4 regions of the Sporosarcina sp. FSL K6-2383 genome follow, and region 3 is predicted to be linked to each of the others. Evidence: riboswitches for the same ligand, from Rfam matches in the RefSeq annotation. Region 3 holds a riboswitch; each other region holds the start of a gene.
The links. A riboswitch is a leader RNA that binds a small molecule or an ion and turns the genes downstream of it on or off. The one in region 3 is predicted to bind S-adenosylmethionine.
Positions count from the first base shown of each region.

Region 1: another riboswitch for S-adenosylmethionine. It lies ahead of MKZ10_RS16105 (methionine ABC transporter ATP-binding protein); the one in region 3 lies ahead of metH (methionine synthase).
Region 2: another riboswitch for S-adenosylmethionine. It lies ahead of MKZ10_RS18155 (methionine biosynthesis PLP-dependent protein); the one in region 3 lies ahead of metH (methionine synthase).
Region 4: another riboswitch for S-adenosylmethionine. It lies ahead of MKZ10_RS01970 (cyclase family protein); the one in region 3 lies ahead of metH (methionine synthase).

Region 1 is NZ_CP152017.1:3,182,763-3,186,024, forward strand. Features, by position in the region: gene MKZ10_RS16100 (methionine ABC transporter permease) at 1-549, opposite strand, end outside; gene MKZ10_RS16105 (methionine ABC transporter ATP-binding protein) at 542-1,567, opposite strand; SAM riboswitch class I at 1,691-1,796, opposite strand; gene MKZ10_RS16110 (thioredoxin family protein) at 1,851-2,150, opposite strand; gene MKZ10_RS16115 (toprim domain-containing protein) at 2,355-2,696, opposite strand; gene gcvH (glycine cleavage system protein GcvH) at 2,772-3,155, opposite strand; gene MKZ10_RS16125 (arsenate reductase family protein) at 3,231-3,262, opposite strand, start outside.
Region 2 is NZ_CP152017.1:3,594,028-3,597,289, forward strand. Features, by position in the region: gene MKZ10_RS18150 (AI-2E family transporter) at 236-1,264, shown strand; SAM riboswitch class I at 1,339-1,445, shown strand; gene MKZ10_RS18155 (methionine biosynthesis PLP-dependent protein) at 1,572-2,693, shown strand; gene metC (cystathionine beta-lyase) at 2,690-3,262, shown strand, end outside.
Region 3 is NZ_CP152017.1:242,744-246,005, forward strand. Features, by position in the region: gene MKZ10_RS01390 (hypothetical protein) at 1-1,208, opposite strand, end outside; gene MKZ10_RS01395 (histidine kinase) at 1,327-1,512, opposite strand; SAM riboswitch class I at 1,679-1,785, shown strand; gene metH (methionine synthase) at 1,886-3,262, shown strand, end outside.
Region 4 is NZ_CP152017.1:361,114-364,375, forward strand. Features, by position in the region: gene MKZ10_RS01965 (5-methyltetrahydropteroyltriglutamate--homocysteine S-methyltransferase) at 1-337, opposite strand, end outside; gene MKZ10_RS01970 (cyclase family protein) at 578-1,315, opposite strand; SAM riboswitch class I at 1,421-1,533, opposite strand; gene MKZ10_RS01975 (acyl-CoA thioesterase) at 1,636-2,112, opposite strand; gene MKZ10_RS01980 (hypothetical protein) at 2,203-2,595, shown strand; gene MKZ10_RS01985 (urease accessory protein UreD) at 2,631-3,262, opposite strand, start outside.

The DNA of each region.
Region 1 (3,262 bases), 730 kb from region 3:
TAAAAACGCTAGCGTTCCAAGACCACCTGCTCCAATGATTCCCGCCATTGCCGTATAGCCGACGAGTGCAATAGATGTGACAGTAATGCCCGAAACAAGCGCAGGCATCGACTCAGGTAATAGAACTTTGAATATAATTGTGCGCGTTTTCGCTCCCATCGACTTGGCAGCTTCGATGACGCCTTTATCAATTTCCTGAAGTGCAATTAATACCATTCTTCCATAGAAAGGAGCTGCTCCAATAATAAGTGCAGGCAATGCTGCATCAGGTCCACGTATCGTCCCTAGTAGGAACTTCGTAAAGGGAATCAGTAAAATAATTAATATAATAAAAGGTATCGACCTAAAAATATTGACGAATGCCCCCGTCACAATATTGGCGAACTTATTGGCCCACAGCTGTCCAGGGCTTGAAAGGAACAGAAGGACACCTAGCACTAATCCGATTACTAACGTAAAAAATGTAGATAATACTGTCATATAAATAGTTTCAACTGTTGCTTCCCACATTTTCGGCCAGTCCACATTCGGAAATAGGGTTTCAATCATTACTAATCACCTCTGTCTGCACATCTTTTTCATGAAGATAACGAATGGCTTCTTTAATGGTCCCCTCATCTCCCACAAGCTGAAGGATTAACGAACCGTATGCCCCGCCATGCGTATGTGAAATATTCCCCTGAACGATGTTCACATCTACATCAAATTTACGTATCAGGCCTGCCAAAACGGGCTGTTCTGTCCGTTCCCCTACAAATACAAGCTTGATAAGCGTACCAGAAGATACCTCTTCTTTAATATGCGCCAATGCCTGCTTCACTTCTACCGGCTCCGTTATTTGAGAAACAAATCGTTTCGTAATCGGCGCTTGCGGTGATTGGAATACTTCTAGGACATCTCCCAACTCGACAACTTCGCCCGCTTCCATGACTGCAACCCGATGGCAAATTTTACGAATGACGTGCATTTCATGTGTGATCAACACAATCGTCAAGCCTAATCGTTCGTTAATACCCGTTAGAAGATCGAGAATTGAATCTGTTGTCTCTGGATCAAGGGCTGAAGTTGCTTCATCACATAACAGAACTTCTGGGTCATTTGCCAGCGCGCGGGCGATTCCCACACGCTGCTTTTGACCGCCTGATAATTCGGATGGATAGGCATTTTCACGACCAGCCAAACCTACAAGTTCAATCAGCTCTGTCACTTTCTTTTCACGGTCTACTTTTCGTACTCCTGCGATTTCCAGCGGAAAAGCGATATTTTCTTTAACAGTTCTAGACCATAGTAAGTTGAAATGTTGGAAAATCATACTTACTTTTTGTCGTGCTTCCCTTAGTTCTTTTCCCTTGATAGCTGAAATTTCTAACTTCCCAATCTGCACAGTGCCAGATGTAGGCATTTCAAGACCATTCAGCAAGCGAATTAGCGTACTTTTTCCTGCCCCACTATAACCAATGACTCCGAAAATCTCGCCATCAGCAATTTCAAGCGATACATCTTTGACAGCTGTAATACTAGCTGATCCATCACCGTATCGTTTATTTATATTTGATAAATGAATCATTTCTTTCACCTCTGGATCATTTTCTTTACACTATGTTGATAATATAAAGCCGAAAATATAAAAAAGCCTTCCTGCAGACGGGCAGAAAGGCTTGACGTTATCATAAATAAACGTTCGTCCAATCTCTCATCTCCCAAAGCAAATGCTTTGTGTGATTTGGCACCATTTCACTTTCGTGACGGTTGCCGGGCTTCAAAGGGCACTATCCCTCCACCTCTCTTAATAAGAGCGACCTATTCAATTAAATGTTAAAACGAAGTATAGCATAGCTTCTCAAACTATGTCAACTTATTTTTTCAAGTAGATAAGGAACTGACTGAAATGCATAGATTTTATGCTGCACAACGCCATCCTTTTGAATGAGTAAGCAAGGAACACTTTCGATTTCATAATCCATCGCCAAGTCTTGTACGTAATTCAAATCCGCTTTCCCAATTGGTAAGTCTGGCTTCATTACTGACACAACTTCCATCATTTTCGATGCGACAGCACAGGTCCCACACATCGGTGTATAGAGATAATATACCGCAACGTCTGACTCTTTCACAGTTGCTTCCCATTGTTCACGTGTCCATGTTTCCATTGTTTATAAACCATCCTTTTATAATCAATTACGCCTCGGCGTAATTGCGTCCAAATTTTGAATTGTGCCCACAGGACGTGGGTATGCAGTCGTTGCGACAGGACGTCGCGAACTTAGACTGCCTGCAATTAACTCCCTTCAAAATTTGTGACATCCACCGGAGGCTTGACTTGATTCGGCAGGGAATTTGGGCTTCCTGCCGAATCAAGTCAAAAATTCGGGGTGTATGTTAAAATTTGCATCCAGTAATATTGTTGCAAGCACTTTGTATGGAGTCGTTTCCACTTCCTTATAAACTTTTTCTGTATATAAATGAATCGCGTTAGGGAATCCCCTTTTGACTAATGTTCGAATCTGCTCACCTGATTCATCCGCATCGACAAAGACATACAGCTCATGTTGTTCATAAGGTTCCAGTAATTCTTCCAGCCGATAGGAGCTAACTGTCCCGTTCGTACAAATGATATCAACGGACTCAGCCAGAATTCGTGCAAGACGTTTTCTATCTTGGCCCCCTTCAACAACAATCACTCTGTCATATAGCACAAAGGATCCTCCCACGCTTCATTTTTTATGGTTCAAAAAAACGCCGTGATAAGACCGGCGTTTAGTTAGATTACATTATTCTCCGACTGTCATTTTTTCGTATGCTTCAGCGGACATTAATGCATCCAATTCAGATGCATCAGATGGTTCAACAACAATCATCCATGCATTTTCGTATGGAGATTCATTCACGAATTCAGGGCTATCTTCTAGACCTTCGTTTACTTCAATTACTTTACCGCTAATTGGTGCATAAAGTTCCGATACTGTCTTAACGGATTCAACGCTTCCGAAAGGCTCGTCTGCTTTGATGTCGTCACCTACAGATGGAAGTTCAACGAAAACGATATCGCCAAGTTCAGATTGTGCAAAATGTGTAATTCCAATACGGTAGTTACCGCCTTCTTCTTTTACCCATTCATGCTCTTCAGAATAACGCAGATCTTTTGGTGTGCTCATTCCGTAACCCCTCCAAATATATAATTTCATTCACTTCAATATTCGCATATTTAGTTCATAAAAACAAGGAAGGAATCACTTTGTCCAAACGTTTTCAAATTCCTCTT
Region 2 (3,262 bases), 320 kb from region 3:
TCTTATTACATAAACCAATCTCAATTAATACGTGTCTCTCTATTTTTTTTGCAAAATGGAGGAAAATACTTTTCTAATCGTTATTTACACATATAATTGGGTAGAATATCTCTAAAAAGATGGATAACGACTGGAGTTCCCACTTGTAAAATCTACTCTTTAGGCTGATACTGTTAGTAGACGTATTACGACATAATCTTCACTCAAAATAATTAATGAGGGGTATTATCTAAATATGGAAGTGATAACTGATTTCTTTAAGAATAAAGGAGTAAAACGGGTCATTATTTTTGCTTTAATCATTTTAATTTTGTACAGCGTCAGAAGTATGATGAATTTAATTCTACTAACATTTATTTTCGCCTTTTTGATGGATCGACTTGTAGAATTTACGTTCAAGCACGTCCGCCTCAATCGAAAAGCACTCGTTCTCCTACTCTATACGACGATTGTCGGTATACTGACGGTTGGTCTAGTTAAGTATTTACCGATTATTTCACTAGAAATCAGCCAGTTAATTAAGCAGATTACAAGCTTCTCTACCCAATCCTACGATAATCCATTAATCAATTTTATTGAGTCCATCGTTTCTAGTGAAAAAATTACTGCCTATTTAGAAAATGGTTTTTCATTTCTACTAAAATCCTTTACAGATATTAGTAAAACCAGTGTTCAAGTATTGATTGCCTTAATCCTTAGCCTGTTTTTCCTTCTTGAAAAGCCAAGTTTAATTGAATTCACGAATAAATTTAAAAGTAGTAAAATTGCACCGTTCTATTATGAAATTGAATTCTTCGGGAAAAAGTTTTCGCGTACATTTGGAAAAGTAATAGAAGCTCAGTTTATTATCGCACTTGTGAATACAGTGTTATCAGTCATTATTTTGATGATACTTGGATTCCCACAAATTATTGGATTGGGCATTATGATTTTCTTCTTAGGGCTCATCCCAGTCGCAGGGGTCATTATTTCTTTAGTCCCCCTCACTATTATTGGTTTTACGATTGGCGGATACTTAACAGTCATTTACTTATTTATAGCCGTCATGGTTATCCATGCAATTGAAGCTTATATCTTAAATCCAAAACTGATGTCTTCGAAAACAGATTTACCCGTTTTTTATACGTTTATTGTGCTCATTTTTTCACAAAACTTCTTTGGCGTCTGGGGATTGATTATTGGGATTCCTGTGTTTGTGTTCCTGCTAGACATACTAGATGTTACAGATAAGACACCCACCATCAAAAAAGACAAGTCGGATTAATAATCCTCTTGTCTTTTTTTTCTCAACGTGATAGAGTTGGATAAATTAATATTTTCTAACAACTTCATATTTTATTCTTATCAAGAGAGACGTAGGGAGTGGCCCGATGATGTCTCAGCAACCAGCCTAATTAGGGTATGGTGCTAATTCCAATAGACGATAGCTGTCTTGAAGATAAGAAGATTGACTTCAATATTTTTGAGGGCCCTCTTCTTATAGAGGGTCCTCTTTTCAATTTTATTCTGCAGGGATTCCCTCTTCATTTACAGCCCGGCGTAATTTATTTCAAACGAAAAGGATGATGACAATGACAAACAAAAGTTTTGAAACACGATTAGTGCAGCTAGGAAATAACAGCGATTTGAAAACTGGGGCGGTGAACCCACCGATTTATTTATCTACAGCTTTTAAGCACAACGGACTCGGTCAATCGACTGGCTATGACTACTCACGAACCAAAAATCCAACACGCTCCATTTTAGAAGAAGGCATTGCGAACTTAGAAGGCGGAGACGCGGGTTTTGCCTGTAGTTCCGGTATGGCTGCGATTCAATTAGTGTTATCTCTATTCCGCTCAGGCGACGAATTGATTGGTCCAGAAGATATTTACGGTGGGACCTATCGTCTGCTAGACTATTATGCCGATATCTATTCGATTACGACGACGTATACAGATTATAAAGACGTTAAAGAGACTGAGAACTTGATTACAGAGAAAACAAAAGCCCTTTTTATCGAAACACCAACCAATCCTTTGATGCAGGAAATTGATATTATTCAATACGCAGAACTCGCTAAAAGGCATGGTTTGTTGCTCATTGTCGATAACACATTTTACACACCGTATTTCCAAAGACCAATTGAGCTTGGCGCTGATATTGTTTTGCATAGTGCAACGAAATATATTGGCGGTCATAATGATGTGCTTGCTGGATTGGTTGTGGCGAAGGGAGAGGAGCTTTGTACCAAACTTGGTACTAATCACAATGCGATTGGCGCGGTTTTGTCGCCTTTCGATTCATGGTTAATCGTTCGTGGATTAAAAACGCTTCATTTACGCATGAAGCAGCATGATGCCAATGCGAAAACTATTGTAGATTTCTTACAAAGTGAGCCACTTGTCAAAGATGTACTATATCCAGGAAAAGGTGGGATGCTATCCTTCCGCCTACAAGAGGGCGAATGGGTTGGACCATTTCTAGAAAACCTAAGACTCATTACATTTGCAGAAAGTCTTGGTGGTGTGGAGAGTTTCATTACCTACCCAACGACACAAACCCATGCAGATATCCCGCTGGAAGAACGACTACGCCGAGGTGTCGATGAAAAATTGTTACGCTTTTCAGTAGGAGTAGAGGATGCGGTAGACTTAATTGCCGATTTGAAACAAGTATTTGCCACATTAAAAAGCGAGGTGCCTCAACTATGAGTTCACATGAAGAACGATTGGAAACGACGATTATCCACGCATCGACACGTGGCGATTTTGAGCAAAAAACAGGTGCTGTCAACGTTCCGATTTACTTATCCTCTACATTCCATCAGGAGAGCTTTGATAAGTTCGGTCCATATGACTACAGTCGTTCGGGCAATCCAACAAGGGATGCTTTGGAAAAAACAATTGCAGCCTTGGAAGGCGGTGCGAGAGGGCTGGCATTTGCTTCTGGCATTGCTGCTATTTCCTCTGCATTCATGCTGTTGTCTGCTGATGATCATATTGTCATCACCGAGGATGTTTACGGTGGAACATTTCGTTTTGTCACTGAAGTATTGACGAAATTCCGGATTGATCATACTTTTGTAGATTTAGGCGATTTAGCAGCAGTCAAGCAAGCTATCCAACCAAATACGAAATTAATTTACATCGAAACACCTTCCAATCCACGTCTTGGCATTACGGATATTGAAGCGGTCGTCACTATTGCCAAAGCGCATGAATGCTTAACATTCCTTGATAATACATTCATGTCACCTCTTTATCAGCGTCCACTCGATCTT
Region 3 (3,262 bases):
TGAAGTGCCCCTTGCGAATCCATATAGGACTCCTCCAGATTGCCCGTATAATACGTTGCTTCACCCGTCCGACCATCCGTCAAGGCATAACCAAGCATCGAATCGACGCCTTCTTTCGGACTTGTAAAATCAGTGAAGTAAAACATATGACCATTCTCGTCAAAAATCGGACTCACATTAGCTTCGGTCCCTTCATCTGACGGCAATTTCACATCTTTTTTCCCGAATACCGAATTCCAGAATCCGTGAACATAGTTACCAAAATAACTATTTTGTAAACTAACTGCTTCAGGCGAAACAGCACCATCGATAAATGCAGGTACATCCGCAAGTGCATATTTCGCCATCTCTCCCGTCGCCGGATCAACCACTACAATCCCTTGAACATCAAAGCCGTTGCGTGCCGTAATAAAGTTCCCGTATGAGCGGATATAATAAGGCACTCCTTCATTATCAATTTCTAGCTGGACATCCCCGTAGAAAATGAGATTCGGCATTTCCATCCGCATATGACGCTCCACTTGCTTGTGGAAAAACGATGAAGGCGTATAAGTCATTTCAACCTTCACGAATTTCGGATTATCTGCCGAATCAGTCGCACTCATTGTGAAATACCCAGGTGTTGTTTTCCCAGCCCACCACTTGAAAAGACCCGAAAATTCAACAGGTGCGATGTAGACAAAATCATCGCCAACTTTTTGAATTTGTAAATTGCCTAATTCATAATAACTCGTATTCGGTACTTGACCGAACGCTTTCTTCATCTTGTTACGTGCAAACTTCGGCGGCACACTTGCCGGTGTTTTCGTTTCATCAAACGCTTTGATTTCCACCTGCTGATCCATCTCGACAGCCTTGTATTTCTGATCTGCGTTGAATAAAGGCGCGCTGAGGATATAAGCACCGAAAGCAATTGCTCCTAGTAATAAGACAATCTTAAATTTGCGGTCTTTACTCCCCGCAACAACTGCGCCCAATAAAGTGACCACGAGTAGCGGACCCCATAATGACGTCCAGTTGCGATCCATATTGGTTAGATAATAAAAGGCAAACACGAGTATTGTACTTACAACAGCAGTGCTAGCCACAGCCGCGACCTTGTTAAAAGAAACCGGCTCTTTCGTCTCCTTTTTGTTCAACACAAACGGGACAATAATTAAACTTGACACAATCCCTGTAATGATTGAGAAGATAAGTAAATTAATCATCTAAAACACTCTTTTCTATAGCAAAGATTTTTTTCACATATCTCTTATACGATTAGACTATAGAATCGTTTCACTTTTCACGAAAAAACCACCAGCAAAATTCGCTAGCGGTCTCTTTTCATTTATTCTTCTCTTCATCTTTTGGAAATAAAAAGTAAGCTAAAATTCCACTGACGGCCATTGCACCTAGCGTAATATAAATGCGAGACATAGGCGGGACCTCTTGGTGGTTCTTGTTCAACATCATAATACTAACCGTCCCGACAATCATCATGATGGGAATAATATATTTAAATGCTCTCAACTCGTTCACCTTCTGTTTGTCATATTATCTTCATCTTACCATAGACTTTCTAGCTTTCTACAAAGGATTGCTTGACGGAAGCAAATTATAACGTTATGATAATTTCAATTATTCAACTTTATCCAGCGAGGGTTTGCCTCCGGCGGATTTCACAATTTCATAATTATTCTTATCAAGAGAAGCAGAGGGAACTGGCCCTATGAAGCTTCAGCAACCTGCCTATATGGACTGGTGCTAATTCCAGAAGAATCCCCGTGGTTCTGAAGATGAGAAGGGACAACTACGTAAACTCGTAAAGCCTTCTTTATTTGAAGGCTTTTTTTATTTTCTTAAAAGCTACAAAATAATTGATGTAAAGAGAGAGTGATGAGCTATGCCGAGACACCCTATTGAAGAACAACTACAGAAAAGAATACTTATTATGGATGGCGCAATGGGAACCATGCTACAAAATGCCAACCTTTCTGCCGAGGATTTCGGTGGTGAAGAATACGATGGCTGTAATGAGTATTTAAATATCGTAAAGCCCGATGTCCTAAATCGCATTCACCGCGAATATTTGGAGGCTGGCGCAGATATCATCTCCACAAACACATTTGGCGGAACACCCATTGTTCTCGATGACTATGATTTGGGTGAACGAGCACATGATATTAACTTCCATGCTGCGCAAATAGCTAAAAAGTGTGCGGAAGACTTTTCTACACCTGAATGGCCGCGTTTCGTTGCAGGTGCAATGGGCCCAACGACCAAAACATTATCCGTTACAGGCGGAGCTACATTTGATGGCCTGACACAGGACTTTTATATACAAGCAAAAGCATTGATCGAAGGCGGCTGTGATTTGCTATTGATGGAAACGAGCCAGGATATGTTGAATGTCAAAGCCGGCACATTAGGGATCAAGCGTGCATTTGAGGAAACAGGACTAGAATTACCTGTTATGATTTCTGGAACAATTGAGCCAATGGGAACAACATTAGCTGGTCAAAGCATTGAATCATTTTATATTTCAATCGAGCATATAAAACCACTATCTGTTGGCCTGAACTGTGCAACAGGTCCGGAGTTCATGACAGACCACCTTCGCTCACTATCAGACCTAGCCACAAGTTATGTCAGTTGTTACCCAAATGCTGGGCTTCCAGACGAGGAAGGTCATTACCATGAATCACCTGAGTCTCTCTCTAAAAAACTACAAGGCTTTGCTGATAAAGGTTGGTTAAATATCGTAGGGGGCTGTTGCGGAACAACACCTGAGCATATCCGTGCGATTCGTGAAGTAGTCGCTGATAAAAAGCCGCGCCAAGGTCCCGAAACGATTCACGGTCATGTCGTATCGGGTATTGAACCAATACTGTATGACGACTCTATGCGTCCGCTATTAATTGGCGAACGAACAAATGTTATCGGGTCTCGGAAATTCAAACAGCTAATCGTTGACGGCAAATTTGAAGAAGCATCCGAAATTGCGCGTGCACAAGTAAAAGGTGGCGCACACGTCATTGATATTTGTCTAGCTAATCCAGATCGTGACGAGTTAGAGGATGTCACAAAATTCATGAAGGAAGTTGTCAAAAAAGTGAAAGTGCCTCTCGTCATTGATTCCACAGACGAGAAGGTTATTGAAGAAGCATTAAAATATTCACAAGGGAAAGTCATCATTAACTCCATCAACTTGGAGGATGGCGAAGACCGCTACGATGCTGTAATGCCACTTGTCAAAAAGTTTGGTGCAGCTGTCGTTGTT
Region 4 (3,262 bases), 120 kb from region 3:
CCGTGTTTCGAACATCGTAACGTTCCGTTTCAACACCATCGAATGTATACCCTTTTTCAGGAACATATCCTTCAAATCCGTTTAAATGCTCCATAAAATCTAAATGCCACCACGTACGTCTAAACTCGCCGTCCGTCACAAGCTCCAACCCAACTTCAATTTGTTTATCGACAACTCGTTTAATTTCCTGTGTTTCAACTTCACGTAATTGTTGTGCTGTAATCGCACCTTCTTTAAAATCTTTACGTGCTTGGTGCAAATTATCTGGACGTAGTAAACTTCCTACGTGATCCGCTCTGAATGGCGCTTTCGTTACAGTAGTTGATTGAGTTGTCATGTCTATTCCTTCTTTCTATTTTTAGTAGTCAATTTTGATTTTTTTATGATAAGAGCGCAAATGGGCGCTCCTATTTGCTTATCTTTGGACAGGCATTCAAATGAGCAGACCTGCTTGGTTTTGTTAGGACAGAGACACAAATGGGCAACCCTGTTTAGTTCGCTTGAGCAGAAACACGAATGAGCGGATCTGCTTGCTTTGTTTGAATAGGGACACGAGTGAGCAGCCCTTTTTTCATTATTATGGCAGTATCGCGAATGAGCGTACCGGGAATCCTGATGCTTTTTCTGGCTTCGGAACGATATTGAAAATGACTGCACCTTTAGCAGGCAGTTTATCTAAATTTGTTAATAATTCTATTTGGTAAGTATCTTGTTCTAGCACATAATATTCGCCTAGCAACGCTTGGTTCTTTTGAAAGTCGATGGCTGAATCTGTATCGAACGTTTCATGTCCAACTGCTTTCACCTGTCGTTCTTCGAATAAAAACTCCAAAGCATCAAGTCCCCAACCGGGTATGCGGTTATTGCCGTCGGCATCTTTATTACAAAAGGCCTCATTATCCGGCCAACGCTTGCTCCAATCTGTGCGCAGCGCGACGAAAGTACCTGCTTCAATTCGGCCATACTGCTCTTCAAATTTTAAAATATCTTCAACCGCTAATGTAAAATCATGATTAGTAGCGGATTCCTTTGATTTATCGATAACGATGAGTGGTAAAACTAACTCTTTCAAACCTAATTCATCCAAATATCTTGTATCACGCACAAAGTGAATGGGTGCATCGATATGCGTACCGTACTGTCCCGCAAATGTAAAGCTCTGTGCAAAAAATCCATCATCATGATCAAATAATGTTGTAAATTCAGCCGCATCAAAGGCTGAGAAATGGGGCGAGTCGGGTCCAAAAGTATGTGTTAAATCGACCCACTCTTTCTGTTTTAATAACGCAATTGCATTGATTAATTCATTCGACATAAACATTCCTCCTTATTTTATGAAGGTAACTTTAGTCTCCAGATAGAACAAAAAAACCTCTTCTATACTAAAAAGAAGAGGTTTTGGCATGATCGCTATTTGCTCTTCTTATCTTCAAGCTACAAGCATTACACTTGGCTTCTGGAATTAGCACAGTACTAAAAAAGTCTGTTGCTGAGGTATCAAAGGGCCAGTCCCTCCACCTCTCTGGATAAGAAAGTTACGTATTCAGTTGGTAAATAGTACAATACAGTCCTTTGAATAGAATGTCAACAGTAAAGATATAAAATTTTTAAAATTAACTAACTAATGTTGTAGATTTAGTGCTTCATTTCACTGCGTAATTTACGATGCTCGCGGCGTGCTGGCGCAGTTTCAAACAAACTCTTTTCAATTTCTGTTTCCGGATAAATTCCCAGTACAGGAGTTGGTTTATTATTTTCATCCATAGCAACCATCGTCAAAAATGACTCCGTCGTCAATTTCGTTTCACCTGTCAGTAAATTCATCGAATGAACGGACACAAATACTTCCATCGATGTACGCCCAGTTGATGTGACAAGTGCTTCGAGCTCTAACACATCACCGACACGCGCAGATGACATGAAATCAACTGAATCGATTGAAGCCGTAACGACTGCTGTATTCGAATGTTTCATTGCCGTAATTGCAGCAATTTCATCGATATAGGCAAGGACTCGTCCCCCAAAAATGGTTTGCAGATGGTTCGTATCGGGCGGCAAAACCAGCTTTGTCTGGATGGTGCGCGATTGGCCCATAGGTCTATTTTTTTTCATATTACTCTCTCCCCCTGTTTTTTATGAATAAAGGGAACTTTTCCCGTATCTATTCCGTAAATATAGTATACACCTATTGGAGGAATTTCAATGACGACTTTTATCGAAAAACACTATGAAAGAATTACTTGGTTCTTCCTAATAATCGGTTTCATTTTACTATTTACTGCAAGTGATTACGTATCACTTGTGTTATTTTTCTATCTACTTGTGAGAGCCATAAAGTTTCGAACAACGATTCGAAAAACGCTTCAGAATACACCGCGAAGTACGATGTTTATATATGCACTCGGTATGATTGTACTGATTGCTGCGCTAGTAGTCGTCATGTGGTTTTCAAGTAGTTTCGTTCAAAAACATACGATCCCTGGCTTCTTGCAGTATATTTACGTCGCCATTGTCTTAGTTGGATCCATGTTCTTTTATACTTGGTTTATGGATTTCTTGGTAAAAGTATGGAATAAGAAAAAGTCATCGAAGTAAAATCCAAAGAGGACATCTCCTATTGGAGTGTCCTCTTACACCATTCCCGCCAGTAGCGCATAAACACGCTTCATCTCTTCCTGCATCTTCCACTGATCGACCGCGAGCCATCGACAATGAATTGCATTCCCTTCAAGCCGCGTCATGCCAGCCTTCAGCCCTTCTTCAACTCGCAACGTTTCCTGCAATGCACGCACATCAACATTAACGACATTCGGAGAAACAAGCCAAATGGAGCCGACATACATCGCGCCTTCAAGGAGGCCAATCCCACCTAGCTCAGCATCACGCGGCGCAAAATGTAGCGAGTCAAAAGCAATTAACTCATCCTCTACGAAAATCTTAAAATTCGACCGAAATGATTGATAATCAAAAATCTCACCGCGTTTTTCACGCCCCGGCGCAACAATTTCACCCCATAATACCGTTGCATCACACGCGACGCGCAACGTTGTATTCACTTGAAACTTCGCGTCAACAAACGGAATCAGCACCTCGGGCATCCACTCCAAACGTGAACGTTCCGCAAGGTCGACCTCAATTGTAAAATGACAAGTATCCCCCGTATGCGACGGATAGATTTTCAACGCCGATTGCTGCGTCAACCGCACTCGACTATCCGGCCCAAGTTTCACCGTAATATCATTGCGATCTCCCGACACCATCC